2 regions of the Clostridium sp. NSJ-145 genome follow, and region 2 is predicted to be linked to the other one. Evidence: predicted binding sites of a transcription regulator. Region 2 holds the regulator's gene; the other holds the start of a gene.

Region 1 (16,935 bases), on a different contig from region 2:
TTGGTGGAGAAATGGTTAAGAGAATGGTTGAACAATACGAACAAGGCATGAAGTAAAAAAACTAAATAATAAAAAAATAAGATATCCCCAAAAAGGATATCTTATTTTTTTATAATATAACTCATTGCCATATTGTACCCTTTCTTATTTCTTTTGCCTTTTTTCCCTTTAATATTATAGTTTATTAAGAATTAAACTACGTAAAATAATACTGTAAAGTGAAGATACACTTTACAAATAATAAAAATAAAAGGAGATAATATTATGGCACAAAAATTAGTTCCAGAAGCAAAAAACGGATTAGCTCAATTCAAAAAAGAAGTAGCAAGTGAACTAGGAGTTCCACTAAGCGATTATAACGGCGACTTAACAGCAAAACAAAACGGAAGCGTCGGCGGAGAAATGGTTAAGAGAATGGTTCAACAATATGAACAAGGTATGAAATAACAAATAGTTTCTCAAAATAATTAAAGGATGATATCATATGATATCATCCTTTAAGTTTTCCAAAATATTTGGTGGCTTACCGGGGAATCGAACCCCGGACACCTTGATTAAAAGTCAAGTGCTCTACCGACTGAGCTAGTAAACCATAAGTGGCAGGGATAGCAGGATTTGAACCTACGAATACCGCAGTCAAAGTGCGGTGCCTTACCGCTTGGCGATATCCCTGCATCTGGTGCGTGTTAAGAGATTCGAACTCCTGGCCCACGCCTTAGAAGGGCGTTGCTCTATCCAGCTGAGCTAAACACGCATAATGGAGCGGGTAGTGGGAATCGAACCCACCTTTCCAGCTTGGAAGGCTGGAGTATTACCGATATACGATACCCGCATAAATAATGTTATAAGATTCTAATTAAGCAATCTACTTAACATACTAACCTCATCGTGATTAAGTGTAGTAAATTTGTCCACCTCTCGACCACGTCATTTAGTATATTATCTTTATCATCATTTGTCAACATTTTTTATATTTTTTTATTTATAAAACTATAACTGAACTGCTAATATAAAAAAGTCTAATATAGATGTAACTCTATATTAGACTTTTTACTCAAAGGAGTTACCTCCACCAGTAATTAAAACAACGTGGATATAACTCCCAATTTTACTATTTCAAAGGTCTTTCAGTTAAAGTAGCAAACTCAAAATTATGACAATGTTGATCCACAACCCTAGTTGCTCCTTTTATAGCATGAACGTGTTTATTAGTTCCTCTAATTTTTATATCTAATCCTGTTCTAATAATTATAGGATGATGATGATCATCTGGAGCTGAATCAGTTTGTGCTTTTATTAAGTGATAGTGACGTCCATTTTCACAATATATAGGCTCACTTGTAATTCCTGCAGTACGATGATTATGCCTATCATCTCCTGTTTCTGCCAATTTTACACTTCCTGTGAATTCGTGTACGTGTTTATCATTATAATTTTCGTTACAATTATCATTGGTATTTTCATTATACTCTTCACTATAATATTCATTACATGAATTACTCATAAATTTATCCTCCGTATTTTATATTTTTAATTGATGATGCACACTTCTTTCAAAGCCACTTCATAACTAATCAAAATAATCTTTTGTAAATTTCTTCATAAAAGTTCACATCATCTGTTACTTCACAGTACATAATATGCAATAATATTAATAAGTTTCATAATAATTCTTAAATATTTTCATATAAATAAGGCATTGTTAAACATTCAAGCTTAACAATGCCTTATACAAGTAATCAAATCACTCTTCTCTATAATCTCTTTTCAAAATTTCCTGTAACATTCATCCCTTCATTAAATATAACGAATGCCTTATCATCAATATCATATACTATTTTCTTTAATTGGTTTATTTCATATTTAGATATTACAGTAACTAATACTAATGTATCCTCTCCAGTATAAGCACCATATCCCTTCCAGCAAGTAACCCCTCTTCCCATTTCAGACATAATACTTTTTTCTATGTTTTGCTTCTTAGTAAAAATCGTAGCTGTTGTATTAATATTTTGATAATGTATCCTGTCCACTATTAAACCAAAAAATGCTGTATAAATAATAGAGTATATAGCTATTGGTAATTCAAATAATATTGCACATCCTCCATAAATAAATGCATTAATAATAATTCCTAATTTTCCAACACTAAAATCAGAATATTTTTTAGCAAAGTATACGCCTAATATATCTATTCCACCACCAGAACCACCAGCTTTTAGAGTTATACCTATACCTGTCCCAGTAATAATACCGCCGATTAAGCAAGCTGCTAATCTATCATCTATTATAGGTACATTAGGAATAGCTATAATAGAAAAGAATATAGTCTGAAATACTATACTAACTACCGTTCCAGTAAAAAACTTTCTTGATATACTTTTATAAGCTAACAATAATAGTGGTATATTTAAAAGGAAATTTATAATACCTGATATATCAAAATTTGCTGGTAATGACAAATAATCATTAACTAAAGTACGTATAATTTGAGATATTCCTACTACTCCTCCATTATATAGTCCTACAGGTACAACAAACAAATTTATTCCTAAACAAAAAAGAAATGCCCCTGCTACTATAGTTCCATATTTTTTTAAATTTTCTACTTTTTCATTCTTAACCATCGCATCCCCCAACTTAATAATTCCTCTCAAGTGATTTAATCTAAAAATCATTTTAACATATAGTATTTCTACAGTGTATACTAATTTTGCATATTTCTATTTTAATTTATTGTCATGATTTTATTCTAGAATATAATAACAACCTCTTTTTCATAAATATATTTCATCGCAAATAAATAAGGAGCTGATTTATTCATCAGCTCCCTACATAATACTAATTCGTTCTTATTACAATCTCTTCATTCTCGCCATCTATAATAACATTAGAACCATAAGTTATTTCACCAGCTATTATCTTTCTAGCAAGTTTATTTTCAAGAGTATTTTGAATATATCTCTTAAGTGGTCTTGCACCATAAACAGGATCATATCCTTCTGTAGCCATAACATGTTTAGCTTCCGGTGTAATTTCTAAAGTAATATTTCTATCCTTTAATCTTGTAGACACTTCTTTTAAGAATATATCAATAATTTTAGTTATACCAGTTTCACTTAAAGGCTTAAACATAATTATATCATCAACTCTGTTTAAGAATTCTGGTTTAAATCTCATCTTCATTTCATTCATTACAGAATCTCTTATAGAAGGTTCTATATAATCTTCTGATGTATTTTCTAGAAGATAGTTACTTCCTATATTAGATGTCATTATAATTATAGTATTTTTAAAATCTACAGTTTTACCTTTATTGTCTGTTAATCTACCATCATCTAAGATTTGTAAGAATATATTAAATACATCTTCATGAGCTTTTTCAATCTCATCAAACAGAATAACACTATATGGTTTTCTTCTAACAGCCTCTGTTAATTGACCACCTTCATCATATCCTACATATCCTGGAGGCGCTCCGACTAATCTAGATACAGTATGCTTTTCCATATATTCAGACATATCAATTCTTATAATATTATCTTCAGAATCAAATAGGTTTCTAGCTAATGTTTTTGCAAGTTCTGTCTTACCAACCCCAGTTGGTCCTAAGAATATAAATGAACCTATTGGTCTATTTTCATCTTTAAGTCCTGCCCTTGCTCTTAAAATAGCAGATGTTACAGAAGTTACAGCTTCTTCTTGCCCTATTACTCTCTTGCTCATCTCATCTTCTAATCTTAGAAGTTTTTCTCTTTCACCTTCTAATAGATTAGTTACAGGAATTCCAGTCCATTTAGAAAGTATTTGTGATACTTCCTCTTCAGTAACTTCTTCTTTTAATAATGCTCCTTCATAATTTTCCTTAACTTCTATTTCCATTTGCTTAATAGATTCTTCTAATGAAGGAATTTCACTATATTGTATTTGAGCTGCTTTGTTATAATCATAAGCCCTTTGAGCTGCTTCAAGTTCACCTCTAGCAGTATCAAGTTTAGACTTTAAGTCTTTTAACTTTTCAATAGCTCCTTTTTCTCTTTCGAACTTAGCAGTCATTTCATCATTTTTAGCTTTAAGCTCTGCATACTCTTTTTCTAATGCATTAAGTTTTTTCTTTGACCCCTCATCTTTCTCTTTTGATAATGCTTCTTTTTCTATTTCTAGTTGTATAAGCTTTCTTCTAACCTCATCTAATTCAGCAGGTAAGGAATCAATTTCAGTTCTTATCATTGCTCCTGCTTCATCAATTAAGTCTATAGCTTTATCTGGTAAATATCTATCAGAAATATATCTATCTGAAAGTTTTGCTGCTGCAACTATAGCTGAATCTTGAATTCTTACACCATGATGAATTTCAAATCTCTCTTTTAATCCTCTTAAAATTGATATAGCATCTTCAACAGTTGGTTCATTAACTATAACAGGTTGGAATCTTCTTTCAAGCGCTTTATCTTTTTCAATATATTGTCTATACTCATCAAAAGTTGTTGCCCCTATACAGTGTAATTCTCCTCTTGCAAGTAAAGGCTTAATTAAGTTACCTGCATCCATTGCGCCATCAGTTTTTCCTGCTCCAACTATAGTATGAATTTCATCTATAAATAGAATTATTCTTCCTTCACTACTTTGAACTTCTTTAAGAACAGCTTTTAGTCTTTCTTCGAATTCACCTCTATATTTTGCTCCTGCTATCAATGCACCCATATCCAATGAGAAAATAATCTTATCTTTTAATCCATCAGGTACATCTCCATTTACTATTCTATTAGCCAACCCTTCAACTATAGCAGTTTTACCTACACCAGGTTCTCCAATTAATACAGGATTATTCTTAGTTCTTCTAGAAAGTATTCTAACTGCCCTTCTTATTTCTTCATCTCTTCCTATCACAGGATCTAGTTTATGTTTTCTTGCAAGTTCTACCAAATTTGTACCATACTTTGCTAATGCATCATAAGTACCCTCGGGATCTTGTGTATCTACTCTTTGACTTCCTCTTACTCCCGATAGAACCTTCATAAAACTATCTTTGTTTACATTATATTTATCTAATATTTTCTTTGTTGGTCCATTTTTATCTACGTCCATAATAGCTAACATTAAATGTTCTACACTTATATAAGAATCCTTGAAATCTTTAGCTATTGAATCTGCTTTTACCAAAACTTCCTCTAGTTGTCTTGTTATATAAACTGATGAATTATTAGCCCCTTCACCTGTTACTTTAGGCATATTGTTTAAAGCCTGATCTATATCATACTTCATCATTTTTATATTTATTCCCATCTTTGTAAAGATGTTTGGTATTAATCCGTCTTCTTGTTCTACTAGAGCAGAAAACAGATGAATTATTTCAATTTGTTGATGATTGTGCTTAACAGCTGTTAAATTAGCATCATTTAATGCTTGTTGTACTCTTAATGTCATTTTTTCAACGTTCATACTCTATTCACCTCATTTAATGTTTTTATCTTTAATAAAATAATAATACAAAAGTCAAAGAAAGTCAAAGTAAATTTATTATTTTTTTCATTTTATTATTTACCAAATAAAAGCTTAATATTGATTAATATATAATTTTGCAACTATTTCATTAATATTCCTTATCCTTTTGTTTTTATACCTACTTATTGGTATAATAAATATTATAGGCGTAAACTTATAAGAATCTGAGGTGAGAATTTGAGAAGGGAATTTATAAATTATCCATTAGATTTACCAATTAAAATATCATATTTTAATATTAGAAATTATCCAATACATTGGCATAATTCTATCGAAATCGTATATGTGATAAAAGGTTCCATAGATATAACTATTGATTCTGACTCCTTTACTCTTAATGAAAAGGAAGTAGAAATTATAAACGTAGATGAAGCACATAAATTTTATAGTAAAGAAGACAATAAAATTTTAATCTTTAATATAGATCCAAGTTTTTTTGAGAAATATTATAAAGATATTAAAAATGTATTTTTCTATACTACCTCTAACTCCACTCAAGTAGGTGAAGAATATGATGATCTTAAAGCATTTTTAGCTAAACTACTATGTGAGTACGTTCAAAAACTTGAAGATTATGATGAAGAAATTGAAGATATTTTAATTCATTTACTATATCATTTAATAAATAACTTTCACTATCTAACTACTGAAAAAGAAGAGCTTAAAGAGAAAACAGAACAGCTTGATAGATATCATAGAATTTCAAAATATATTTTTAATAATTATAATAACAACATAACATTAAAAGATATAGCAAAAAAAGAATTTTTAAGTCCTCACTATCTTTCTCATGAAATAAAGTATGCAACCGGGTCTAGCTTTACAGATTTAATTAATCAAACTCGTGTTGAAGAGTCCATAAAACTTTTGTTAGATAGTGATATAAGTATTTCAGAAATTTCTGATGAAGTAGGATTCTCACATGTACGATATTACAATAAAAATTTCAAAGAATATTATAATTGCACTCCTCTTCAATATAGAAAGAAATTCTCTCTTACTGAAAAAGAATTTGAACTTGAAAAGGTTCTTTATCCTTTACCATTAGAGGAATCTTTAGAATTTTTATCTCATACTTTAGAGAAGTATAATAGATATAACTTTGAAAACAAACTATGGAATATTCATATTGATATGGATGAAACTCTAAAAACTTTTAATCCAGACTTTGGTCATATAATTAATATAGGTGAAGCTTTTGATTTATTAATAGAAGATAATAAAGATATTTTAGAGGAAATACAAGATGAAATACATTTCGATTATGGTAGACTTGAAAAAATGTTCCATAATGATATGGGCGTATTCATAGATTCAGAATTTTACAATTGGAATAAGGCTAAAGCAGTATTAGAATTTTTAACAGATATCTCGCTTAAACCTCTAATACTTTTAGATTCAACAGAGTATTCACTAGAAAAATATCAAAATATACTTACAAGCTTTATTGATTATTTTTCTCAAATTGATTATTTTAATATAACTGATTTTTGTTTCCAATTTGCATCTGATTTATCCTGCGAAATTAAAGATAGTTTGAAATCATTTATAAATGATAATTTTGATATTGAGATTTTAGAAGAAACATTTTTTTCAGTTAACTCTTTAAACCCTATTTATGATACTGCATATATGTTACCTTATATTATTCATAATACAGTTATTAAAGAGAAATCCCTAGATTTTTTAAGAGCTTTTGATGTTCTTGAAAAAGCTATGAATATAACTAATGAGGTATTTATTGGTGCACCAGGACTTATTAATGATATGGCCATAAAAAAACCATCTTACTATGCATATTACTTATTAAGCAAATTAGGCAAGGAGATTGTATCATTTGATGATGGTTATATTGTAACTAAGAATGACGATGAATACGCGATACTTTTATATTCTCACGGAAATGATGTTGATGATTTAGCTAATTATGAGGATATTTACTCAAGCAAGGGCTTAAAAAAATCATTTGAAAAGAAATTTTCTCTTAACATAGTAAACTTAAAAAACGATACAAGAATTACAACCTATGAGATAAACGAAAAAATAGGTTCATCTTATAATTATTGGTTATCTATGGGATCTCCAGATAGGCTAAACAAAGAAGAAAAAGAGATTTTATATAAAGCTTCATATCCTAAAATTGAATTCAAATATAGTAAAAAGAGTTTAGTTTTAAATATAATTACAGAATTAAAGGGGTACGGTGCTAAACTTATATTATTAAAAAATATAAAATAACACATTAAAACTTTATTTTTATGTTATTTTTGTCTTTTCTATATATAACCATTAAGTAAGAATAACCTCATTGTACATTTAACTTAAACATTGATGTGAATATTATATTTTTATCCCTTCCTATATACTATAAATATAAAGATGTTTGAAAGGATGTTTTGTATGAGAGGTTTATTCTTTAATTCAATATTATTAAGCGAGTCTAAAAGTAAATGGTCTTTATGGATTCAAATATATAACCTTTTTCATTAAAGTTATTGATTAATATTTTTTGAAATAAAAAGGGCTATTCAATTGAATAGCCCTTATTTTATATTAATTTTTATCTAAATTCATTGCTAAAGTAAAATATTTTATAGCTTCTCTTTGCTCACCTAGATTATAATATAGCTCTGCCATTTCATTATATCTTTTATATGTATCTTCAACACTAGCAGATTTCAAAAAATAATCTGTAGAAATATTCATATATGTTTCCGCTTGCCTATATTGACCCTGCTTTTGCAGAAGCATACCTTTAAAATAATATGCCCTTTCAATTAAAGCGGTATTTTCAGAACAAATAGAAAGATTTAGTACCTTATCTATCATTTCATCTGCTAATTCAAATTCCTTGTATATATAGAAAGTTTCAATACAATCTATTAAAACGTCTATGAATTCTATTGTATCATACCCACATGCCATATTTTTTGCAGCTAGCGTCTCTTCTTTTCCTTTTTCATCATCTCCAATCTGATAAAAAAATCTTCCTATTCTATCTTTAATCTTTGCTAGTGATTTTTTATCATCTTTTAAGCATTCATAAGACATTTGAATATAATTATCTGCATTAACTTTATTCGCTAATATACTAAGGCAAGCAAATATGTGATAAATATACCCTTTTATTTGGATTTCTTTTATACAGTCTATATCGGAAATAATTTTTTCAACTATTGAATAGGACTTTTCTATTTCTCCAAGCTCCATATAACATATTCCTTTATTAAAAGATGAACGTACGAACAAATCTTTATCATTGAAATTACTTTCTTCTAATATTTTTAATATTTTGTCATAATAATTTATAGCCTCATAATACTCCTTTATTTTCATAAAAAATGTTGCCATGTCTTTATAATAAATTAGAGTATTTTCTTTAATTTCATTTTTTTGATAAATATCATAATATTTCGCTATTATAAGTTGCATATTTTCAATATTATCACTATCTTCATATATAGAAAATAACTTATGAATAATTATAAAGGCTAAATCATAATACTCACAGTTAATTGAATAATTAAGAATATATTCGATTAGCTTAAATAATTCTTCTCGCGGTAAGTTTCCCTTATCAATTAACCTAATATTTTCTTCTATTTGTCCTCTTATATCTTGAACTAAGTAATCATAATTTACTTTCAACTTCGTTGCAATGTATTTTAATGTTTCTTCATCTGGTTTAATTTTCCCATTTTCTATACAACTCATTTTCGAAATTGATATTTTATCTTCACATAACTCTTTTAAAGTTATCCCTTCGTATACTCTTGCTCTTCTTATTTTGTCTCCTGTTGATAATATTTCCATTGCTACCCCCAGTAAATTAGTTAGTTAAAACGCCTAGTTCTTTTAATATACTTACACCTTGATCTAAGTATTTAGCCGCCTCACTATCTTGCTTCCAGTCAATATAAAATTTTCCTATCATAATAGCTACTTGCGCTGCCTTCTTTGATAATTCATTTGCTTTAGCTAAATTAAATGTATCAATAAGTATATTTTCTGCTTCTTTATACATTTCTTTTATTGTATATACTCTATACCATAAAAGATTATATTCTATTACATTTTCAACAAAATTCTCATCTATCACATGATTAATTTCTTTTAATGTAGTTTCACATTTTTCAATATCCTTAAGCTTAATATAGTTTTCACATATATTAAATAAAGTCTCAACAACGCTTTGGTCTTTTTTTCTGCTTCTTAAATCTTTAGCTATTTCTAAATGCTTGAATGATTCTTCAAAATTTTCAAACTCATAAAATAATCTTCCAAGATTATTTTCAATATAAGCTATATGACTTCCTTTATTAAGATCTTTATATACTTCTAATGCCTTCTCAGAATATTTTATAGCATTACTCAAATCACCATTTTCGCTATATTTTTCAGAAATACCTAGAAGTGTTTTTGCATATTTCTCTTCATCATACACTTGCTCAAACTTTTCTTTTGCTAAGAAAGAATAATTCATAGCCTTTGTAATATTATCAATCTTAAAATATCCTTCTGCCATTTGATAATATATTTCACCTAACAATAAGTCGTCTCCTATTTTATTATCCAAATATACTTTTTCAGCTTGTCTTAAGTAACTCGTTGCTGAATGATATGCTTTTAACTTTAAAGTAATTTTTCCTAAATTAAGAAATGTCCTAGTAACTTCTTCATACTTATTCTGTTTTATGAATATAACATTTGCTGAAAGATATATTTGTTGTGCTAAAGCTAATTCTCCATTTTTCATGGCTATATCAGCTCTAATATATAAATTTCTTGCTTTCCTATATTCTAATCCAAATTTTTCAGCATAATATAATGCATTTTCTATATATTTTTCTGCACTTATGAAATCTCCACTTAAAACATATGATTCAGCAGTTTTCTCATAAAAGACACAAATTTTCTCAGCCTGGCTCTCTTCTGATTCCATAAGATATTCTACTGTAGTTTGAAGATTCTCTGCTAAATACTCCAATAAATCCATAGATGGATTTGATCTTCCAGACTCTACCAAACTTATTTGACCAGGAGTAATTCTGTCTGCCGCCAAATCTTTTAGTGTCATATTTAATTCTTTTCTTTTCCTCTTTATCTTCTCACCTAATGAAAGAATCTCCATATTTCTGCTCTTCCTCTTCTATCTACAATTTATTATTATTTTTTCTAAAAATCCATTTATTATTTTTAATTATATCATAATTTATTTCAAAAAAGTATATATTTTATTCCAATTACAAGAAAACTGTTATGAAAAATCATAACAGTTTTCTATATTATTTTATATAATTCAGAATATTGTCATAAGCATCGCCTGCCATACAACACATTTTCTTTCCTGTTCTTCTTACAGCTCTTTGAGTCTTTCTATCAAGTTGTGGTAATACAACCATAGCAGCTGCTGCTCCAATAACTATTCCTGTTGCTAAACTCTTAAACATATAAATACACCTCTTTTAATAAGCTTTACTAGATTTAGTATGTGTATTTTTTATAATTCTAAACATATTAAAATTTATTTATCTAAAGCTTCTTTAGCAAGCATATCAGCCATATCATTATACTTATCTCCTGAATGACCTTTTATTTTTTTAAATTTAATATTTATAAGTTTCATCTTTTCTTGCATAAACTTATTATAATTTTGAGTTATTCTATTATTTCTTTTCCATGCACCTATTGCCCAAGACTCAACACCTTGATAATCATACGCTATAGTCACTTCTTTATACCCTTTATCTAATGCAAACTCTACGGCTTTTTGAGCTCCAAGAACCTCTCCAGAAACATTTCTAAGGGCAATTGCCTCATCATCAAAGCCTTTTCCATTATCTTTGTGTATTACTTCTCCATTTTCTACTGCTACTAAACCAAAAGAGTAGTTTCCTTTATCTATCATAAAGCTTCCATCTACATATATACATAGGCCTTCAATAGAACTATCTTTTTCTTTTTTTTCTGATGTGGATGATTTTACTCCTGCATTTAACGCAATAAAATCTATAGCTTCTTTTTCAGAAGTAAAACTTTTATAAATAGCTCCCTTAAATCCTATAACTTCTTTTTTGCATTCATCCCAAGAAGTAAAAATTTTAGGTGCTCCTGATTTTCCTTTATAAACTGCATAATATTTCAAACTTAATCTTCCTTTCGCTTCTAAACAGATAAAACTTCTTCAATAAATTCATATAAAGTCTCAACATTTTGTGCCGCTGTAAAATTCGTTACATACTCTATTATATTTTTTATTACTAATATAATATCGTTTTTACCTTGCCAATTTTCTAAAATTATATGCAATGGTACATCTTTAACAATTCTATTTAACGCAAAAAATGCTACAGCTAACTCATCCACTTTACCTATAAATGGAATTTTATCTGGTATAATATCAGTCGGTATAACTATATAAGCTATAGATCCTGATATTATTAACTTTGTTTTTATTGATACCCTATTATCCTTTAATAATCTTGTTAACAAAGCTGCTATATCAGGTATAACAAAAATATAATCTGAATATTTTTTTACCCTTTCCGGTAACTTTTCAGATACCTTTTCTCTTCCTACTGTATATAAATCTTCTGTCTTTCCTCTTTCCTCTGCTTCTCTAACTTCTTCTTCATTTTGTTCTTCCTTAAATAATTTAACCTCTTTTTTAAGTTCTCCACCTAAAGAAATAGAAACATTATTAACTCCAACTACTAATTTATTATCTAACAATCTTAAATCATTTATATTAAAATCTATATATGGAACATCCTTCAATATATACTTATATTGAATGTTTACTTTTCCATCCTTATAATATATACCTTTATCAGCAAAAGATTTTAACGCAAATTTTAATGCTATTTTTCTAAGAAATGATGCTATTCCTATATTTAATACTCTAAACTTGCATATCTCCCCTTGAATCATATCATTCTCAATCGATTTAACTCTTAATCCACATTCAAAATCAATAGATATTCCTTTTTTAAAGTTTCCTCTTATAAGTATACAATCTGACATATCTATACTGTATATAGTTAACCCCTCTATAGATACAAAATCATCTAATATACTTAAAAGATCTCCTCCTGTTAATCCTACAGCTATATTTGTTATATTCATAATTTTAGCCCACTCCCCTAAGTTCAACCTATTTTTTAATTATCAATTTAGAATCTTACTTAAAAGTATACTTCATTTAATTATATTTTAAAAGCTTGTCTTTCTATTTTTCATATAAAGAAAAACCTTTAGAATAAAAAACATATTCTAAAGGTTTTTATAATAATATTAACTTTTAATATTCTCTCATAGTTCTTTAACAAAAATTATTTTCCATTGTAAGGAACTACATGAGCTCGTTTAAACCCCTTTTTATGCATATCTACCATTACATCTATAGCTTCATTATAATCTCTATAATATCCAATGCATACTCTCCAAGCCCTTTGTTGAGTTTCCTTAGGTTCAGTAATTGGAGTAAGTAATAACACCTTATCAACCATAGCTAAACATGCTTTTGCAATCATACGTCCAAACCTTTTACCATCAAACTCTTTCTCTACATCATTATTACTTAAGTACTCACCATAAACTATCACTGCAATACCAGAAAATTTATCATATTTTTCGCTCTCATCTTTTAATACCCCTTTTTCATTTGTCCCCAAGTCACATAGTATTTCCTCACTTATAAGTTTTGCAAGCCTCTTACTATCATAATTATCTTTAGTATAAAATACTTGTACTCCTTTTATACTACTATCTATATCAGAATTCATATGAAAGCTTACAAAAAACTTTCCACCACTTTTTTCAGCAATGTTTATACGTTCTTCTAAGGATAAATAAGTATCATCATCCCTAGTTAATACAACATTTTCACCATTTCTCTCTAAATGTTTTTTAGCTTCTAATACCGCTTCTAATACTATATCTGATTCTTTTATACCAAGCGCTCTTCCAACAATACCTGTGTCATTTCCACCATGACCTGCATCTAAAATCCAGACAGCCATGTTTTTCTGTCTCCTTTGAAACAATGCTATATATTTAATATATTAACTCATAAACACCTTTGTGATTAAATTAATAGCAAATTTAAAATGGCAAGTGATCATTTGCCATTTGCCATTTATCATTTTTAATTATTAAAATACTGGAACAACTGCCCCTTTATATTTTTCATTTATAAAATCTCTAACTTTATCAGAGGTAAGCGCTTCTGTTAAATCTTTTATTTTTTGACTATTCTCAGTACCTTCTTTAACAGCTAATACGTTTCTTCTTTCCTTTAATGAATCTTTATCTTTATCCTCTGAATAAAATGCATTTTCATTCACATCTAATCCAGCTTCTAAAGCATAGTTACCATTTATTACAGCTATATCTACCTCTTCTAATACTCTTGGTAAACTTGCTGCAGTTAACTCATTAAATTGTAGGTTCTTTGGATTAGAAACTATATCAGTAACCTTTAATATATCACCTTCCGCAAGTTCTATAAGTCCTGCAGCCTCTAAAACTCTTAAAGCTCTTGTTTCATTACTAGAATCATCTGGAACTGCTACTGTTGCTCCATCTTCAATTTCATCTACAGACTTATACTTATTAGAAAATGCCCCCATTGGTTCTAAATGAATCTCAGCTGTATACGTAAGATGTGTTCCATTTTCTTCATTAAACGTATTTAAATATGCAATATGTTGGAAATAATTCGCATCTAATTCTCCTTCTTCCACTGCTGTATTTGGCAATACATAATCATCAAATTCAACTATTTCTACTGTATACCCTTTATCTTCTAATTCTTCTACAGCTTGTTCAACAATCTCCTTATGCGGAACTGGTGATACTCCAATTCTTATAGTTTTATCATCACTTGATGATGAATTGCTTCCTCCACATCCTATAAGTGATATAGCTAATACTCCTGTTAATACTAATGATAAAATTGATTTTCTTTTCATATTTGTTTGCCCCCTCAATATTTTTTAATTCTAATTTAATTTCTTATATAAATAATTTCCTAAGCTTTGTAAGCTTTGAACTATTATTATCAGAATGATTACTGTTGTTACCATATAGTCTGTTCGGAATCCCTGATAACCATATGTTATTGCAACCTTTCCAAGTCCCCCTGCTCCAACACTTCCAGCCATAGCCGAATATCCTATAACACTAATAATTGTTAAAGTTAATCCTGAAATAATACTTGGAACAGCTTCCTTAAGCATTACTTTAAATATAATTTGACTATCTGATGCTCCAAAAGATTTAGCTGCCTCTATTACTCCTGGATCTACTTCCTTTAATGAAGATTCAATTATTCTTGCTACAAACGGTGCTGCAGCTATCGTTAAAGGAACTATAGCCGCAGTATTTCCTATAGATTTTCCTACTATAGCTCTTGTCAACGGTATTATAAAAACTATTAAAATAATAAAAGGAAAACTTCTTAGTACATTAATTATAGTATCAAGAATCTTGTACACTATTCTGTTCGGCTTTAATCCACTTGGGGAAGTAATAGCTGCTATTATTCCAAAAACAAATCCTAGAATAGTTGCAAATAATGTTGAGAAAAACACCATATATACTGTTGCGCCTAATTCCTTTATTATTATATTTACCATTTTTGCATCCACCCTATAACACCTCCAATATAATATCTTTATTTGATAAATAGCTCATAACAGCTTCTCTATCTTCTTTATTAATATTTATAGTTAAAGTTCCTAAAACTTCATCTCTAAACTTTTCAAGCTTTCCACCAACTATTGAGAAATCTATATTAAGTTCTCTTGCCATCTTTGTTATAAGAGCATTTTCTGAAGATTTACTTGGAAAGAATAATTTTATATTTACTCCTTCATGAGATAAAGTATCATCATCTTCTTCTCCTAAGAATTTCTTTAGTGAGATACCTGGTTTTAAGAATATATCATCAGCTTTTCCCTCTGCTACTAATACCCCACCATCAATTAGAGCTACCTTTTCACATATCTGCTTTATAACCTCCATCTGATGAGTAACAACTACTATAGTAATTCCTAATTTTTTATTTATATCATTTAAAAGCGATAAAATATCTTTAGTAGTTTTAGGATCTAATGCTGATGTAGCTTCATCGCACAAAAGAATTTTAGGCTCCAAAGCTAAGGCTCTTGCTATAGCTACTCTTTGTTTTTGCCCACCGCTTAGTTCTGATGGCTTACTTTTAGATTTATCACTTAATCCAACAAGTTCCAAAAGCTCGTCCACTCTTTTTTTAATATAATCTTTTTTATATCCCCAAACTTCTAGAGGTAATGAAATATTCTCAAATACAGTTTTTCTTTTAAGAAGATTAAAACCTTGAAAAATCATTCCTAAATCTTTTCGAAACTCTCTTTTATCTTTTTCTTTAAGATCCTTTACCTCTTTCCCCATAACAATTACTGAACCGTCATTATAGTTTTCCAATCCATTAATACATCTAAGCAATGTTGATTTACCAGCTCCACTATGTCCAATAAGTCCATAAATCTCACCTTCATTAATATTTAAAGTAATCCCCCTAAGAACTTTCGTATCTCCAAAGTTTTTTTCTATATTGCTTATTTTAATCATTCATATCACCTCTTTTTAGAATAACACCATTCCATTATTGTAAAACTTAGTTTTAAAACATTAAAAAAGCACTTGAGAATAAACTCAAGTGCGAAATAAGTCACTATTAATTTACCCTCTCATCTATCAGCTCTACAGCTGCTGGAATTAGCACCACGAATACAGTTAAAAATTAAAAGTTTAAAATTTAGAGTTTTATATGAAATATTTTCGTAATTTCTTAATAATAACTTTCTATAATTATTACTAAACTCTTCACTATTAACTAATAACTGTTAACTATTAACAGGTTGCCGGGTTTCACAGGGCCAGTCCCTCCACCACTCTTGATAAGAAAAATATTTAATTTTAATTTATTTGATATTATAAATATATACTTTATTTCCCTTGATGTCAATATATTTCCAAAGCTTTAACTTGCATTTTTTTAAAAATCTATAATTTCTTCTTCAATATCAATTATTTCTGCCTCACAATTCTCCTCTATAAATGTGATTATATCTTCTTTTGAAGCATATAGCACATCTTTAGAAGTTGCTACTTGAGAAATTCCAATTTGAATAATTTTATGTGTATCTTGTTCTCCTACTTCCCCTACAGATACATTATATTTATTTTTTAATCTTTTAGTTATACTTAAAAGTATCATACGTTTTTCTTTTAATGAATGTACCCAAGATGCTCTTAACTTAATCACTAACACTAGAACTTTCAAAACATCACCTCATAATTTCCTATTATTCTATAATTGTAGTTTTTCCTTTTTACAATATTCATATAACTTTTATATTATTTTATTAAACTACTTATCTCTTA
Region 2 (16,935 bases):
CTTTTTTTATCAATCTGTCTTAAATATATTAAATAATATGTAGAAACTCTACTTAATATTTGAAGAATAAATCTAGATTTTTTGAATGAGAAGAAAGATTTAACTTTATTGTTTATAAAATCAGTTAATATTCTACTATTTTTTAAGCAGACAGTTACTATTTGTTTTTCAGAATGAATAATTGCTAATGGATATGTATCATATGTAAGAGAATTATCTTCCATTTCCGTAAAAGGAATATCTACTATTACTAGGAGATAATCATCTTCAAAATCAATACGAGAAGTTTCTTCATCATCTAAAGGTGCTCTCAAAAAATTTAAAGGAACTCCTGTCTTTTTTGAAACTAATATAATCTCTTCTTCTGTAGGTGCTATCATGTTAATCCAACAACCAGGTTCAATATTATTTAAAGCTTTTAAATGAGGATTTGTTTCGCTTAAGCTTTTGTATATTTTAATCATAGATACCTCCAATTAAGTGAGTAATATTATTATATTTATCAGTATATCACAATAAAATTAGTAATAGATTTAAAACCTTAGATTAATGAAGATTTATTAAAGATTTATTAATTATTTTCATATAATCTATGAATAAGGCGAAATTTCCGAATGGAATTATACTATAATAATTAGTATAATCATAGCATTGTCAAAATTATTATATTTTATGGGGGATATATATTGTCATGCATAGAGAAGTTGTACACGGAAGGAAAATTCCTGCTATAATGATTTCATTATTAGCTATAACTATTGCTTTATATGCCGTTGAAATTGCTGAAATAGTGATAGGAAAAACTTTTCAAGTTTATAGAGTAATAGAGGTTCTGCTATTAATAATGATAGTATTTGTATTATTTAAGGAATTTAGACGCTGTAGTTTATCTTATAAATACTCAATAATTGCAGATAAGTTAATAATAAATAAATTAAATTGTAAAGGTGATAACATTTTAGAAAGCATAAGAATGCAGGATATTGTTTTCATAGGGAAAAAGGTTGAGATACCTAAAAAGCTATCAAAAATTAAATCTCATGGAAACTATTTGAGCAGCATAACTACTTCTAGAAAATGTTACTGTGTGTACAAGAGAAATGGACAACTTTTAAAGTTTTCATTTGAGCCAAGTGAAAGATTATTAAAAAGAGTATATGATAAAGTTAATATATTACAAGGTGAAGCTAATTAAATAGCTTCACCTTTTATTTTTCTTTAAAAAATTCATCTTTGATTTCATTAAGCAAAGTATTATTTGTTATTAAGTCTACAGCAGTAGCTGCTAATGATAAGGATGCTTTCATAGATTGCTCAAAGGCAAATGGTGATATTGTAGTTTCTGCAAATTCTTTGGTACCATATCTAATACTATTATCTTCAATTACCTTTATATAAGGATGTATACAAGGAACAGTTTTACTAACTATACCAATGCTTAATCCAGAGCGTACATCCCTTGGCGGACCTATATCAATTATTCCGTTTTCTTTAAGGTTATGGCTGAATAATCTATTTAAAGTTCTATTAGTAATTAACTCTTCATTAGGACATTCATATAGTGAAAAAGAGTATTGAACTCGAATAAGCTTTGAAACATAAATAGCTATTTCTCTTAATTTATTTTCTGCTATTCTAGCCATATCCATCTCTTTTGCTCTTATATAAAATTGGGCTTCACTTTCTATTGGAAGTAATAATGGAGTAAAACCACCTTGAGATAATATAGAGTTAACTTCAACATCTTTAGGAAATCCTTTTAATATAGAATTTAAAATATTGAAAGTCAATAATATACCATCTAATGAAGTATAGGTATCATTATTTAAAAAACTTAAACCACTATTACCTAAGAACTTAATCTTTAGAGGGACTATAGCAGCAGAAGTACCACTTTCATTAGTTGTTACATCGGGATGAGCTACTAATACAATATCTATATCATCAAAAACACCTTGCTTTACCATAATAGATTTTGTACCACCACGATATTCACCAGGACAACCAATTACTACAGCAGTTCCACCTATTTTATCAATTACTTTTGAAAGTGCTAGAGAAGCACCTAAAGAAGTTGTGGTTAATAAGTTATGACCAGTTAAATGACCTTCTCCAGGAACAGCATCATATTCGCATAAAAAGCAAATTTTGGGGTATGTATTTCCTTTAGAGGCATAAAAAGATGTCTCTAAATCGAGAAAATTCCTTTTTACATCAAAGCCATGAGATTCTAATAGATTGCATATAGAGTCACAAGCAAAAAATTCTTTATAACTATCTTCGGGATTAGCATATAAGTCTCTATTTAGTGTACGTAATTCATCATAACATGTAGATAAATAGGAAATCATTTCTTGATTCATTTAGTGATTCCTCCAGTTTAAAGTTTTAATATTATTTTTTCCATAAAGTATTTATTTTATAGCTTTTTATATTAAAGTATAAAAATATTAATTCTTGTCCAAAATTTTAAATATGAGACAAGGAGGGGTTATAATGATTAATAATAAGGAAATAATCTTAAAAAAGAAAAGACATTGTAAAATTTGTGGGAAGGCTCGTTATGATGGTATAATGATTATAAAAAGTTTCATATGTGAAGATTGCGTAAATAGTATTACTAATGAGGAATTTGATGATAAGCAATATGAGGATATGAAAAATAGAATAAAAGATATATTATTTTAAAAGTTAAGGAAAATACCTTACATACTTGAAAGGTGGGCTTATTTATGAGTAAAGGTAAATTAATTATTATAGAGTCAGGTTCAGATGCTAGTGGAAAAGCAACTCAATCTAAAAAATTATATGAAAGACTTATTAATGAAGGATATAATTGTATGAAAATAACTTTCCCAGATTACGATAGCGAGTCTTCAGCATTAGTAAAGATGTATTTAAGAGGTGAGTTTGGAAGCAATCCTAATGATGTTAGTCCATACGTTGCATCAACTTTTTATGCTGCTGATAGATACGCATCATTTAAAACTAAATGGGAAAAGTTCTATAATGAAGGTGGGATAATTATATCCGATAGATATACTACATCAAATATGGTACATCAAGCAGCAAAAATGGATGAAGAAGAAAAAGAGAAATTCTTGAATTGGTTAAGTGACTTAGAGTTTAACTTATATGCAATACCGAAGCCAGACCAAGTTATTTTCTTAGATGTAGATCCTATGGTAAGTCAAGAATTAATGAAAAATAGATTAAATAAGATAACTGGTGAGGAAGAAAAGGATATTCATGAAAGCAATGAGGAATATTTAATAAAATCATATAATAACTCACTTAAAATTGCTGAAAAATATAATTGGAATAAAGTTAAATGCACTGAAGGTAAGTTATTAAGAACTATTGATGATATTCATGAAGAGATATACAAAAAGGTTATAGAAGTAATTTAAAAGGATATAAAACATTTATTAATTGAACTATTGTAAAATTATAGATATATTTTATGTAAAACTAACATAAAAAATATTAAAACATTTAAATAGTATGATAAAATAATATAAAAGGGAAATTTATTGAGTGGAGGTAATTTTATGAAGTTAGTAATCGCAATAGTACAAGATGATGATGCTTTAGATCTAATTGAAGAACTTAATGATAAAGGTTTTAGAGTTACAAAGTTAGCAACTACAGGCGGATTTTTAAAGTCTGGTAACACAACATTAATGATAGGAGTAGAAAAGGATAAAGTTAATGATGTAGTTAAGGTTGTTGAAGATGTTTGTAAAATGAGAAAAGAAATAATACCAACACCAACTACTATGTCTAACGGAACTGGTATGTATATGCCATATCCTATGGAAGTTGAAGTAGGAGGAGCTACTATCTTTGTATTAGATGTAGATCAATTTATTAAAGTATAGAATATAGATGAAAAAGAGGCGTGAGTATGAGAAAGTTTATTGGGTATAGAGACTTAGTTATGAATTTCAACAAGCGATGTTCAAATGGAACTCTTTCTCATGCCCACCTTATTTGTGGTGAGGATGGAATTGGAAAGAGCGTTCTAGCGCTAAATTTAGCTAAATTAATACTTAAAGGTGATTTAGATAGGGAATATGTAGATATTATAAATTATAAGACTGAAAAGGCTTCCTTCGGAGTAGATGATGTAAGAGCTATTATAGAAGAAGTTCAAAAGAAACCTTTTGAGGGAGATAAGAAAGTGGTTATTATTCATGAAGGTAATAAGCTTACAGTTCAAGCTCAAAATGCATTATTAAAAACAATAGAGGAACCACCTTTAGGAGTGTACATAATAATACTATGTGAGAGTTTAGAGTTAGTTTTAGATACTATTAAATCTAGATGTGAAATATTTAAATTGACACCATTATCAAAAGAAGAGTTATATGAGTATGCTGAAATAAAAGGTTATGATAAAAATGAACCTGAAACAAAGGCAGCAATAGCATTTAGTTCTGGAATTCCGGGAAGAATAGATAGATATATTAATGATGATAAGCTTAAAGAATTAAGATGTAAAATTGTAGAATTATTAATTAAAATAACAAAAAATGATCCTGAAGCTCTATTAGAAGAAGAAGAAGTTTTAAATTCTTATAAGGGAGATAAAGAAGAAGTTCTAAGTATAATGGGTGATTTTATAAGAGACATAATGATTCATAAGGAAATCGAAAATGAAAGCTTAATTATAAATAGTGATAAAATTGATCAGATTAAAGAACTTACTAAGGAAATGTCTTTTAGGAAGTTAAATAACTTAATGAGTAGTATTGAAGAAGCTAGAAGAAACATTAAAAATAATGTTAATTGGGCAGTAACTATAAGAGTTATGCTTATTAGCTTTTTGGAGGTTTAAAAATATGATAAAAGTTGTAGGAGTGAGATTTAAAAAGGCTGGAAAGATATATTATTTTGATCCAACTGATTTAAAAATAGAAAAAGGTAATTATGTAGTAGTAGAAACTGCTAGAGGAATAGAATTTGGTGAATGTGTAATTGGAATAAAAGAAGTAAGAGAGGAGGATATAGTAGCACCTCTTAAAAGTGTTATAAGAATAGCATCACAAGAAGATATAGATAAGCATTTTGATAACAAAGCTAAAGAAGAAGCCGCATTTAATATATGCTTTAACAAAATTCAAGAACATAAATTAACAATGAAGCTTATTGATGTTGAATATACATTTGATAATAATAAAGTAATATTTTACTTTACAGCAGATGGTAGAGTAGATTTTAGAGAATTAGTAAAAGATTTAGCTACTATATTCAAAACACGTATTGAATTAAGACAAATCGGAGTTAGAGACGAAGCAAAGATGTTAGGTGGATTAGGTCCATGTGGAAGACCTATGTGTTGTTCTTCATTTTTAGGAGATTTTGCATCTGTTTCTATAAAAATGGCAAAAGAACAAAACTTATCACTTAATCCAACTAAGATATCAGGTATATGTGGACGTCTTATGTGCTGCTTAAATTACGAGCAAAGTACGTATGAAGATATTAGAAAGAGAATGCCTCAGGTTGGCTCAATAGTTAAAACTGAGGAAGGTACAGGAGAAGTTATAAGTAATAATACTGTTAAGGAAACAGTAAGAGTAAAATATAAAAAAGCTGGCGAAGAAATGGTAAATGACTTTAATATAGACAATATCGAATTAATTGAAGGAAACTATGAAGACTCAATAGATGATTCAGATATTAGATTAGAGATAGATTCAGAAGAGGATAAAAAGTTTATTAAGGCGTTAATTAAAGATAACTAAGGAGGATATTATGAAAATTTCAATAAAGATTAATAATTTAAATAAATCTACTGATGTAACTACTATTAGGAATATACTTACAAATGAAGAAGGTATAGTTGCATGTGAGATAAGCAAGGCTAAAAAAGAAGTTCAAATAGTATATGATAATTTAACTATATCATCAGAGGATATTATAAATCTTATTGAAATGGCAGGGTACATGATAGAATCTTAGAAGTGAACTTTATATCACATAATAAAAACACTTTGAAAAAAATATTGACTATGATACAATATATATGAAATTTAATAAGTGAGGGGGTTTTTTTAATGGCATACGTAATAGAAGATTCATGCGTAAACTGTGGAGCTTGTGCTGCTGAATGTCCAGTTAACGCTATCAGCCAAGGAGATACTCAATTTGTTATAGATGCAGATACTTGTATCGATTGCGGAAACTGTGCAAATGTTTGTCCAGTTGGAGCACCAGTAGCTGAATAGTTACTATAAAGAGTCACCTAAGTAGGTGGCTCTTTTTTAATGCTTTAAAAGTACTGTTAATGGAGTATTGTTAGGTAAATCATTAATATTAATTTCAGAGGAGTTTACATTATAAATATTTTTAGATTTAGATATAAAATCTAAAGGACCATCAAAATAAAAGTCATACTTATTACATTTATAGCACATTGGGATAATATATTTAGGAGTAAGTAGTTCAGATAGCTTATAACTTTCATTACCATTTAAACAAAGATTCCCACCAATAGGCAAGAATAAAATATCTACATTTTTTAGTATATTTATAATTTCTTCATTAAGAAAATGTCCTAAATATCCAAGATGGCATATTCTTAATTTATCTACTTCATAAAGATATATATAGTTTTTACCACGTTTTAATCCTGATACATTATCACTGTAGGATAAATATCCTTTAATTTTAATGTTATTTTCACAATATACTTCATCTCTAGTGATTATTTTAGCACCATACTTACTCAAATCAAAATTACTTATTTTATGAAAATCTTTGCTAAAGGTTATTATATCAAAAGTAGTATCAAAATCTAAAAGTTCTAATGGAGTAAATGGATCTATGAGAATTTTTTTGGATAAAGATGTTTTTATTAAAAATGAACTATTTCCTAACCATTTAATCTGCATTTATTATCACATCCTAGAATCTTGTTAAATATCTATATTTTAAGAGTATTGACTAAATAAAATCTAAATATTACAGAATTTAAATGAATTTTTTATATAAGGGAAAACTTTAAACATAGACACTAAAAAAATATTTGTATATAATTAAAGTCAAAGAAAGTCAAAGATGTTTAGGAAGGTGTTTTTATGGCAAGAATATCAGATGGTATAGCCGAATTTTTAAATAATATGATTGAGGAAAAAACCAGTAAGGAAATAATAATCCAGAGAAATGATTTAGCAGATAAATTTAATTGTGCTCCATCACAGATTAACTATGTATTGACTACTAGATTTAGTCACGAAAAAGGATATATTATCGAAAGCAGAAGAGGTGGTGGAGGCTATATAGTAATCAAGAAAATATCAAATGATAATAATGAAAAGATTGCTATGATGCTTAATGAAGCTATTGGTAAAAGTATAACTTACCAAGGTGCATTATCTTTAATTAATTATTTATTAGAGTTGAATCTAGTAACTGAAAGAGAATGTGATCTTATTAAAATGTCTGTAAATGATAGAATTTTAACATCTGTAGAAGATAAAAATAAGGTTAGAGCAGATATTTTAAGGGGTATGATAGCAGTTATTCTATCATAATAATTAATATAAATTTAAAATTAATGGTTAATTAATTTTATATAAATTATAACCTAGGGTATGGAGGTGTAAGAAAATGATATTTGGGAGGTTTACAGAAAGGGCACAAATAGTTTTAATAGAAGCACAACAAGAATCTCAAAAGTTTAAGCATGGATATATAGGAACTGAACATGTACTTTTAGGGATATTAAAAGAAAATGGATACGCTAGTCAATTATTAACTACTAAAGGATTGACTATAGATAAAGTTAGAGGGCTTACAGAAGAGTATTTAGGATTTGGAGATGAAGAGATATTATCAGGTGATATATTATTAACACCTAGAACAAAGAGATTATTTGATGATAGTTTAGAAGTGGCAAGAAAATACGGACAAAATTTTATTACACCAGAACATATTCTATTATCATTGATTAACGATGGAGAAGGTGTAGCTTATGCTATTCTTACAAGTTGTAAGGCTGATATCAATTCAATGAAAGATGATTTAGAAAAATACATTATGGGAAGCGAATTAAAAGAAGTAAAAAAGACAGCTTCAAAAGAAAAGAAAAACAATAAAACTCCTATGTTAGATCAATTTAGTAGAGATTTAACTCAATTAGCAAAAGATCAAAAATTAGATCCTGTAGTAGGAAGAGATGCTGAAACACAAAGAGTGTTAGAGATTCTATGTAGGAGAGTTAAAAATAATCCATGTTTAATTGGTGAACCAGGAGTTGGAAAAACAGCTGTAATAGAAGGATTAGCTCAAAGAATTGTACTAGGAGATATTCCAGAAAGTCTAAAAGATAAAAGAATTTTAACATTAGATATTACTGCTATGGTTGCTGGTGCAAAATATAGAGGTGAATTTGAAGATAGATTAAAGAAAATTATGGCCGAGTTACGACAAGAAGAGGACATTATTGTATTTATAGATGAGATACACACTATAGTAGGAGCTGGAGGAGCAGAAGGAGCTATAGATGCGTCTAATATTTTAAAGCCTGCATTAGCAAGAGGAGAAATAAAATGTATTGGTGCAACTACAATAGATGAATATAGAAAGCATATAGAAAAAGATGCAGCTTTAGAAAGAAGATTTCAACCAGTAAATATTGAGGAACCATCACCAGAGGATACATTAAAGATATTATTTGGACTTAGGGATAAATATGAGTCACATCATAAAGTTAAAATAACTGATGAAGCTTTAAAAATGGCAGTTAGCTTAGGTGAAAGATATATAAATGATAGATATATGCCAGATAAGGCTATAGATTTGATTGATGAAGCTGCAGCAAAGGTAAGAATATCTAAACTAACGTTACCACCTGAAATAAAAGAAAAAGAGGTGGCTATAGAAAAGGCTATAAATGAAAAAGAAGATGCTATAAAAAATCAAGATTTTGAAAAGGCAGCTAATTTAAGAGATAAAGAAAAACGATTGAGAGATGAGTTCTATGAGATTCAGAATAGATGGAATACAAAGAATTGTTCAGAAGTTTATCTTGTAGATGAAGAAGATATTGCTAAGGTTGTATCAACCTGGACTAAGGTTCCTATATCAAGACTTACAGAAAAAGAATCAGATAGACTTTTGCATTTAGAGGATATATTAAAAAGTAAAGTTATTGGTCAAGATGAAGCTATAAGTGCTATATCTAGAGCTGTAAAAAGAGCTAGAATAGGGCTTAAAGATCCTAATAGACCTATAGGAACATTTATATTCTGTGGGCCAACAGGTGTTGGAAAAACTGAGTTATCAAAAGCATTAGCTGAAGCTATGTTTGGTAATATGAATAATCTTATAAGATTAGATATGTCTGAATACATGGAAAAGCATTCAGTTTCACGACTTATAGGATCTCCTCCAGGATATATAGGGTATGACGAAGGCGGGCAATTATCAGAAGCTGTTAGAAGAAAACCATATTCTGTAGTGTTATTAGATGAAATAGAAAAGGCTCATCCAGATATATTTAATATTTTACTTCAAATTATGGAAGATGGAAGATTAACAGATAGTAAAGGTAAGATGATTAGCTTCAAGAATACTATAATTATAATGACATCTAATGTAGGAGCTGAAAATATTAAAAAGCAAAAACAGGTCGGTTTTGCTTCAAATAAAGATACTGGTAAAGCAGAATATGAAAAGATGAAAGAAGTAATAGAAGGTGCATTGAAAAAAGCCTTTAGACCAGAATTTTTAAATAGATTAGATGAAATAATAATATTTAATCAATTAAATGAAGATAGTATATTAAAAATTGTAGATATAATGATAAACGAGACAATGGGAAGGTTAAAAGAAAAGAACATATTTATTGATTATGATAAAGATTTAAGTAAATTTATTGCTGAAAAAAATAAGGAAAAAGATTTTGGTGCACGACCTTTAAGAAGAATAATTACTCGAGAAATTGAAGATAAATTGAGTGATGAAATAATTAAAGGTGATATAGTTGATGGAGATAAACTTCTTATTCAATGTAATGAGCAAGGTATAGAGTTTGCACATAAATAAATACTAATCTATATAGTATTTTTATGAGTAGTTATAATTAAATATAAATTATTAAATATTTTTTAGGTTTAATAATTAATTTGAAGAAGCTTAGATTATAAATTTAAGCTTCTTTTTTTATTTTAATAATTTATATCTAAATTTAATTATAGATAAGTTTATCTTATGTTAAATAATAAAAGTGAAATAGGTGGGAGAAAATAAATAATAAATTAATAGGGAGGAGAATAATCATATGTTTAGTAATTTAATCGGACAAGAGAGAAAGTTTAGAAATTTAATTAATGGGAAATGGTGTGATAGCAAAAGTGGCAGCTTTATAGAGATTAAATCGCCAACAGACGGCAAAGTAGTTGGAAAGATACCAGCAATGACAAAGGAAGAGGTAAATGATGTAGTTATGATAGCACAAAAAGCACATAACAAGTGGAAAGATGTACCTATAAATGAAAAAGCAAAAATTCTTTATAAAGTTGCAGACATATTACAAGAGAGAATAGATGAGTTATCTGATATTCTTATAAGAGAGATTGCTAAAGATAGAAAAAGCGCTGAGTCCGAAATTAACAGAACTGCTGATTACATAAGATTTACTGCTGATACAGCTAAAAATATGTTTGGAGAAACTATAGTAAGTGATAGCTTTCCTGGATTTGATAAAAATAAAATATCTGTTGTTACTAGAGAGTCAATGGGAGTAGTTCTTGCAATTTCTCCGTTTAATTATCCTATAAATTTATCAGCTTCTAAAATAGCACCAGCATTAATAGCTGGGAATACCGTAGTATTAAAACCTGCTACACAAGGTAGTCTTTGTGGATTATATTTAGCAAAAGTTTTTGATGAAGCTGGAGTTCCAGCTGGTGTTCTAAATACTGTAACAGGAAGAGGAAGTGAAATAGGAGATTATATAGTAACTCATCCAGAGATAGATTTTATTAACTTTACAGGAAGTACTGAAGTTGGAATGAGAATAGCAAGTATAACAAGTATGGTTCCATTGTTAATGGAATTAGGTGGGAAAGATGCAGCAATTGTATTAGATGATGCAGACCTTGATTTAGCAGCAGCTAATATAGTAGCTGGAGCATATTCTTATTCAGGACAACGTTGTACTGCTGTTAAGAGAATATTAGTAGTTGATAAAGTTGCAGATGAATTGGCAGATAAGATTAAAAGAAAGGTATTAGAGCTTAAGGTAGGAAATCCGACAGATGAAGGAGTAACTATAACTCCATTAATTGATGATAAAGCAGCTGATTTTGTGTGGGAACTTATAGAGGATGCTAGAGAAAAAGGAGCACATTTGTTAGCTGGTGGAAAGAGAGAAAATAATATTATATATCCAACTTTATTCGATTATGTTACTGAGGACATGAGATTAGCATGGGAAGAGCCATTTGGACCAGTTTTGCCGATTATTAGAGTAAAAGATAAAGAGGAAGCCATATTAATAGCCAATAAATCTGAATATGGGTTGCAGGCATCAGTATTTACTAAAAATATAGATGAAGCTTTTTATATAGCAGATAAGTTAGAAGTAGGAACTGTTCAAATTAATAATAAACCAGAAAGAGGCCCAGATCATTTTCCGTTTTCAGGTGTAAAAGCATCAGGAATAGGTACTCAAGGAATTAGATATTCTATAGAAGCAATGTCAAGAAGAAAGGGAGTTATAATTAATTTAAATAATCGTAATTAATGAAAGTTAAAATAAATAAATAAATAAATAAATAAATAAATAAAGCCAGCTTATGCTGGCTTTAAAACTTATAGTTTTTATGTTTTAAACTTGTAATTGTCAATTGAAATTAAGCATTAAGTGCAGTATCAATTGCAGGCTTATCAAAACCTATTATGATAGTTCCATTTACATCTAAAACAGGAACTCCCATTTGTTTAGATTTTTTTATCATTTCTTCTCTAGCAACCATATCCTCTTGAACATTTAATTCTTCAAACTCGATTCCTTTTGATTTTAAATAGCTCTTAGCTTTATCACACCAAGGACAAGTATTAGTTGAATAAACTTTAACCATAAAGTACCTCCTAAAATAGTAATCTTAATACTAATATATCATATAATATATATTATAAATAGTTATTTAATCATATTACTATTATCTAAGTTAGAATTTATAACCATATTTTCTAAAGAGGAATCTGTAAAATTATCAAGATAATCATTACTCATATCTTTTGGTCTATAATCAGTTAGTATATTTTTACCGTTTATATTATCATAATAAGATTTTGAAAACATAATAACATCTCCTAAACTTTTTATAATTAGTATTAGTAAGTTTAATAAAAATATACAAAGATTTTTTAAAACTGGTATAGACATCTATAATTCTGAACGTTATAATATGATTAGGAGGCGATACTATGATTGATAAGAATAGTCCTATACCGGTATACTTCCAATTAAAAAATGACTTAGTTAAAAAAATTGCACAAGGTCTTTGGAAACCTGGTGAATGTATAGCCAGCGAAAGAGAATTATGTGAAATCTATGGCGTAAGTAGAATGACTATAAGACAAGCTATAGGGGAATTAGTTCAAGAAGGAGTTTTAACTAGATTAAAAGGTAAAGGTACTTTTGTATGTGAGCAAACTGTAAAACAACAAGATATGATGAGTTTTACAGAGATGATAAAGCAAACTGGTAGAGAGTTGAGAACAGAAGTTATTAACTTCGATATTATAGATACACCGGATGATATGCAAGATACTTTTATGCTAGATAAGGTTTATAAAATTGAACGAAGAAGAATAGTTGATAATGAATGTATAGCAGTAGAGACTGTATTTATACCTGTAGATTATTGTGGTCATATTAATAATGAGATGTTAAAAGGATCATTATATAAAATTTTAGAGCATTTTGGATATTCAATAAGTAATTCTACTTCATCTATAGTAGCTGTTGATATAACAGATGAAATAAAAGAAAAGTTTGATACTAAAGAGAATTTTCCGGTGCTTAAGATAATAGGAAAAACTTTTGCTAATAAAAATAAAGTATTATTTATTGAAGAGGCATTATATAGATCAGATAAGTTTACATTACAAGTGAATATTTCACGTAGAGAGGGAGAGATTATATGAAATTAATAGTTACTAAAAATTATGAAGAATTAAGTAAAGTTGCAGCAGACGAATTTGCTAAAGTTATAATAGAGAAACCAGAAGCAGTTTTAGGACTAGCTACTGGAGGATCACCAGTAGGAATGTATAAAGAGTTAATAGCTAAGTGTGAAAATAATGAATTAGATTTTTCTAAATGTACTTCAATAAACTTAGACGAATATATTGGATTAAATCCAGAGCATGAGCAAAGCTACAGAAATTTCATGAATACTAATTTATTCAATCACATAAATATTGATAAAGCTAAGACTTTTGTACCAAATGGATTAGCAGAAAATTTAGAAGAAGAATGTAAGAATTATGATAAGAAAATTGAGGAACTTGGCGGAATAGATGTTCAATTATTAGGTATTGGAAACAATGGACATATTGCATTTAACGAACCAGGAGAAGAATTATCAGCAGGAACTCATATAATTTCATTAACAGAAAGCACTATAGAAGCAAATGCTAGATTCTTTGATTCAATTGATGAAGTTCCAAGAAAAGCATTAACTATGGGACTAGGCGGAATTATGAAAGCTAAAAAAATAATCTTAATAGCGTCAGGTGAAGGAAAAGCAGAAGCTATTAAAGGATTATTCTCAGGAAAGATTACAACTGATAATCCAGCTACAATGCTACAAATGCATAGAGATGTAGTTGTTATAATTGATGAAGCGGCAGCAAAATTAATAAAATAATTATCATTTATAAAAAATCATCGTTAATATTTTTAACGATGATTTTTTGTATTTTGTATATTTTTTTATTTTAATTATGATATATTAGAAAGAGTGAAATAAGTTAAGAATACTAATATATAAGTACAACAGAAGTGGTGAATCGGTATGGTGAAAATAAAAACAGTTTATATCTGTAGGGATTGTGGGTATGAAACACCAAAATGGTTAGGAAAATGTCCAGATTGCAATAATTGGAATACTTTTGAGGAAGAGGTAGTTCAGGCTAAAAGTACGAGTAAAACAGTAACAGCAACAAGAACTCCTAAAAAGGTAGCCAAGAAACTTACAGAGGTAACTTCTAGCAAAAGTGATAGAATAGTTACAGGAATTAATGAATTTGATAGAGTTATGGGTGGTGGAATAGTAAAAGATTCTATTACCATAATTACGGCTAGACCTGGTGCGGGAAAGTCAACGTTACTTTTACAAGTGGCAGATTGTATAGCTAAGAAAGGGCATAAAGTTATATATGCATCAGGAGAAGAAAGTGATAGCCAAATAAAAAATAGAGCAGATAGAATATTAGAGAAAATTAATGATAATATATGGGTTCTTCAAGAAACTAATTTAGATAATGTTGTTGATTCTATAGAAGAGATAGATCCAGACTTAATTATTATAGATAGTATACAGACCTTTACTATGGAGGGCTATTTACCTGCAAGAGCAGGTTCTCCGACTCAGACTATGGAGTGTGCTAATGAATTATTAAGGGTTGCTAAAAATGATAAAAGACAGAGAGCGGTTATAATTGTTGGACAAATGACAAAAGCAGATGAACTTGCTGGTCTTAGAGCTTTAGAACATTTAGTAGATACTGTATTAATAATAGAAGCTGATAGTGATGAAGAACTAAGAGGACTAGTAAGTTCCAAAAATAGATTTGGAAGCACAGGAGAAACAGGATTTTTCCAAATGACTGAAAAAGGTATGATGTCTATAGATAATCCATCAGAATTTTTTATGACTAAAAGAGATGAAGGAGAATTAGTATCAGGAAGTACGTTAACAGTTATAAAGGAAGGATCAAGAGCTATAATAACAGAAATAGAAAGCTTAGTATCTAAGACTTTTACTCCTTATCCAACTAGAATAGGGGAGACTTTAGGCAAAGATAAGTTAAATACTTTAATTTCTATTCTTGAGCAAAGAGGTGGAATAAATCTTTACGATAAAAATGTAATAATTAAGACCACCGGAGGTATGAGAATTAGAGAGCAGGGTATTAATTTAGCCGTAATAATGAGTATTGTATCTTCGGTTAAGCAAAAAGGGATAGAGGGAAATATTGCTTTTATCGCAGATGTAGGATTAACTGGAGAACTTAAAAAAGTACCTTCTTTAGAAGGTAGAGTGAAAGAGCTTGCAAGAATGGGATTTAAGAGGGTATATGTAGCAAAAGATTCTTTTGCTAAGGGTACTGTATTTAAAGGTATAGAAGTTATAGCATTAAAAACTTTAAATGATGTAATATTCCATGTCTATAGATAATAAATAATAGAGATTCGCAATAATAATAGAATTAATAATTAGGTGATTATAATGAGAATAAAGGAAGATAATGAAATAAAAAATATACTTAAATTAGTCAGTCCAGGAACAAGTTTAAGAGAGGGATTAGATAACATACTAAGAGCTAAAACTGGTGGATTAATAATAATTGGTGACGGTGAAAATGTAATGAAGCTAGTAGATGGTGGATTTAATATTAATTCAGAATATACACCAGCATATGTATACGAACTAGCAAAGATGGATGGAGCTATTGTTATAAGTGGAGATTTAAAAAAGATAGTTTCTGCTAACGCTCAACTTATACCAGATTCAACAATAGCTACTTTCGAAACAGGAACTAGACATAGAACAGCTCAAAGAATAGCAAGACAAACTGGAACCCTTGTCATAGCAATCTCACAAAGAAGAAACATAATTACAATATATAAAGGTGACCTAAAATACATACTTAAGGATAGTAGTGTTATTTTAGCAAATGCTAACCAAGCAATACAGACTTTAGAAAAGTATGTTAATGTATTAGAGAAAGTTATTAATAACTTAAATATTCTTGAATTTCAAGATTTAACTACAGTATTTGATGTAACTACAGCTATACAAAGAACTGAAATGGTAATGAGAATAGTTGAGGAAATTAAAAAGCATATAGTTGAATTAGGTAATGAAGGAAGACTAATTTCTATGCAGCTTAATGAATTAATAAAAAATATTGAAAGAGATGGAATACTTTTAATTAAAGATTATTGTAATGATGAAGCTGACGCTGATGAAATTTATAAGGAAATTCAAAAGCTAAATTCTGAAGAGCTATTAGACTTAGATAATCTGTCTAAATTATTGGGATATGCTGGAGTGTCGTTAGTGGATACTTTAATATCTCCAAAGGGATATAGAATTCTTTCTAAGATTCCTAGAATACCAACGAGTATTATTGAAAATCTTATTAAGCATTTTGATAGCCTTAAAAATGTTATTAAAGCATCAAAAGAAGATCTTGATATGGTTGAGGGGATAGGAGAAGCTAGAGCTACTGCAATAAGAAATGGATTGAAAAGAATTAAAGAACAAATATATTTAAAAAAAGAATTATAAAAAAATATGGCAGTAAATTTACTGCCATATTTTTTTATCTAAAATTAAATTTTCCTAAAGTATTAATTTTATTATCTTCTTTTATAAGTACATCATATAAACTTATATTTAGTGCATTACACAAGGAAGTAAGATAAAACATATTATTACCCATTTCACGCTCAATTACATCACGACAAGTTTCACAAAGTTCGCCATCTAAATGATTATTTAAAGAATTATAAAAATCTTCAAGGCTATCTTGGTCTTGAGGAGAAGATTGTTTATCTGCATTTATTTTAATACAACCACAATTTGTAACAGCCTTAGCAACAGCTCTATTTACTCTAGCACTAGATTCAGAATATTTTGTTAAAATATCTAAAATGCTTTTATGTCTTAGTAATGAATCATC

What was found. Region 2 encodes CtsR, which represses protease genes until heat stress. Its sites were predicted from a motif close to AAGGTCAANNAAGGTCAAAT; they were not measured.
Region 1: the regulator CtsR is predicted to act here: its motif matches at 5,493-5,512, upstream of clpB (ATP-dependent chaperone ClpB).

Annotation. Positions count from the first base shown of each region.
Region 1 is NZ_JAJNOS010000001.1:394,556-411,490, forward strand. Features, by position in the region: gene LQE93_RS02010 (alpha/beta-type small acid-soluble spore protein) at 1-56, shown strand, start outside; gene LQE93_RS02015 (alpha/beta-type small acid-soluble spore protein) at 265-447, shown strand; tRNA gene LQE93_RS02020 (tRNA-Lys) at 517-592, opposite strand; tRNA gene LQE93_RS02025 (tRNA-Gln) at 598-672, opposite strand; tRNA gene LQE93_RS02030 (tRNA-Arg) at 678-754, opposite strand; tRNA gene LQE93_RS02035 (tRNA-Gly) at 759-832, opposite strand; gene LQE93_RS02040 (YmaF family protein) at 1,112-1,504, opposite strand; gene LQE93_RS02045 (YitT family protein) at 1,755-2,627, opposite strand; gene clpB (ATP-dependent chaperone ClpB) at 2,842-5,442, opposite strand; gene LQE93_RS02055 (helix-turn-helix domain-containing protein) at 5,683-7,743, shown strand; gene LQE93_RS02060 (helix-turn-helix domain-containing protein) at 8,059-9,318, opposite strand; gene LQE93_RS02065 (helix-turn-helix domain-containing protein) at 9,335-10,636, opposite strand; gene LQE93_RS02070 (YtxH domain-containing protein) at 10,791-10,955, opposite strand; gene LQE93_RS02075 (ribonuclease H1 domain-containing protein) at 11,030-11,650, opposite strand; gene LQE93_RS02080 (YkvA family protein) at 11,671-12,630, opposite strand; gene LQE93_RS02085 (N-acetylmuramoyl-L-alanine amidase) at 12,837-13,526, opposite strand; gene LQE93_RS02090 (MetQ/NlpA family ABC transporter substrate-binding protein) at 13,659-14,477, opposite strand; gene LQE93_RS02095 (methionine ABC transporter permease) at 14,508-15,143, opposite strand; gene LQE93_RS02100 (methionine ABC transporter ATP-binding protein) at 15,157-16,119, opposite strand; SAM riboswitch class I at 16,236-16,455, opposite strand; gene LQE93_RS02105 (DUF503 domain-containing protein) at 16,547-16,834, opposite strand.
Region 2 is NZ_JAJNOS010000008.1:1,146-18,080, forward strand. Features, by position in the region: gene LQE93_RS08250 (magnesium transporter CorA family protein) at 1-464, opposite strand, end outside; gene LQE93_RS08255 (hypothetical protein) at 692-1,195, shown strand; gene LQE93_RS08260 (M20 family peptidase) at 1,209-2,363, opposite strand; gene LQE93_RS08265 (sigma factor G inhibitor Gin) at 2,497-2,688, shown strand; gene LQE93_RS08270 (dTMP kinase) at 2,733-3,410, shown strand; gene LQE93_RS08275 (cyclic-di-AMP receptor) at 3,552-3,881, shown strand; gene LQE93_RS08280 (DNA polymerase III subunit delta') at 3,908-4,840, shown strand; gene LQE93_RS08285 (PSP1 domain-containing protein) at 4,845-5,750, shown strand; gene LQE93_RS08290 (heavy-metal-associated domain-containing protein) at 5,761-5,967, shown strand; gene LQE93_RS08295 (DUF362 domain-containing protein) at 6,063-6,233, shown strand; gene LQE93_RS08300 (MBL fold metallo-hydrolase) at 6,270-6,899, opposite strand; gene LQE93_RS08305 (CtsR family transcriptional regulator) at 7,086-7,541, shown strand; gene LQE93_RS08310 (ATP-dependent Clp protease ATP-binding subunit) at 7,618-10,056, shown strand; gene LQE93_RS08315 (NADP-dependent glyceraldehyde-3-phosphate dehydrogenase) at 10,292-11,758, shown strand; gene LQE93_RS08320 (glutaredoxin family protein) at 11,868-12,095, opposite strand; gene LQE93_RS08325 (hypothetical protein) at 12,158-12,319, opposite strand; gene LQE93_RS08330 (GntR family transcriptional regulator) at 12,445-13,167, shown strand; gene nagB (glucosamine-6-phosphate deaminase) at 13,164-13,892, shown strand; gene radA (DNA repair protein RadA) at 14,043-15,425, shown strand; gene disA (DNA integrity scanning diadenylate cyclase DisA) at 15,477-16,541, shown strand; gene LQE93_RS08350 (hypothetical protein) at 16,576-16,935, opposite strand, start outside.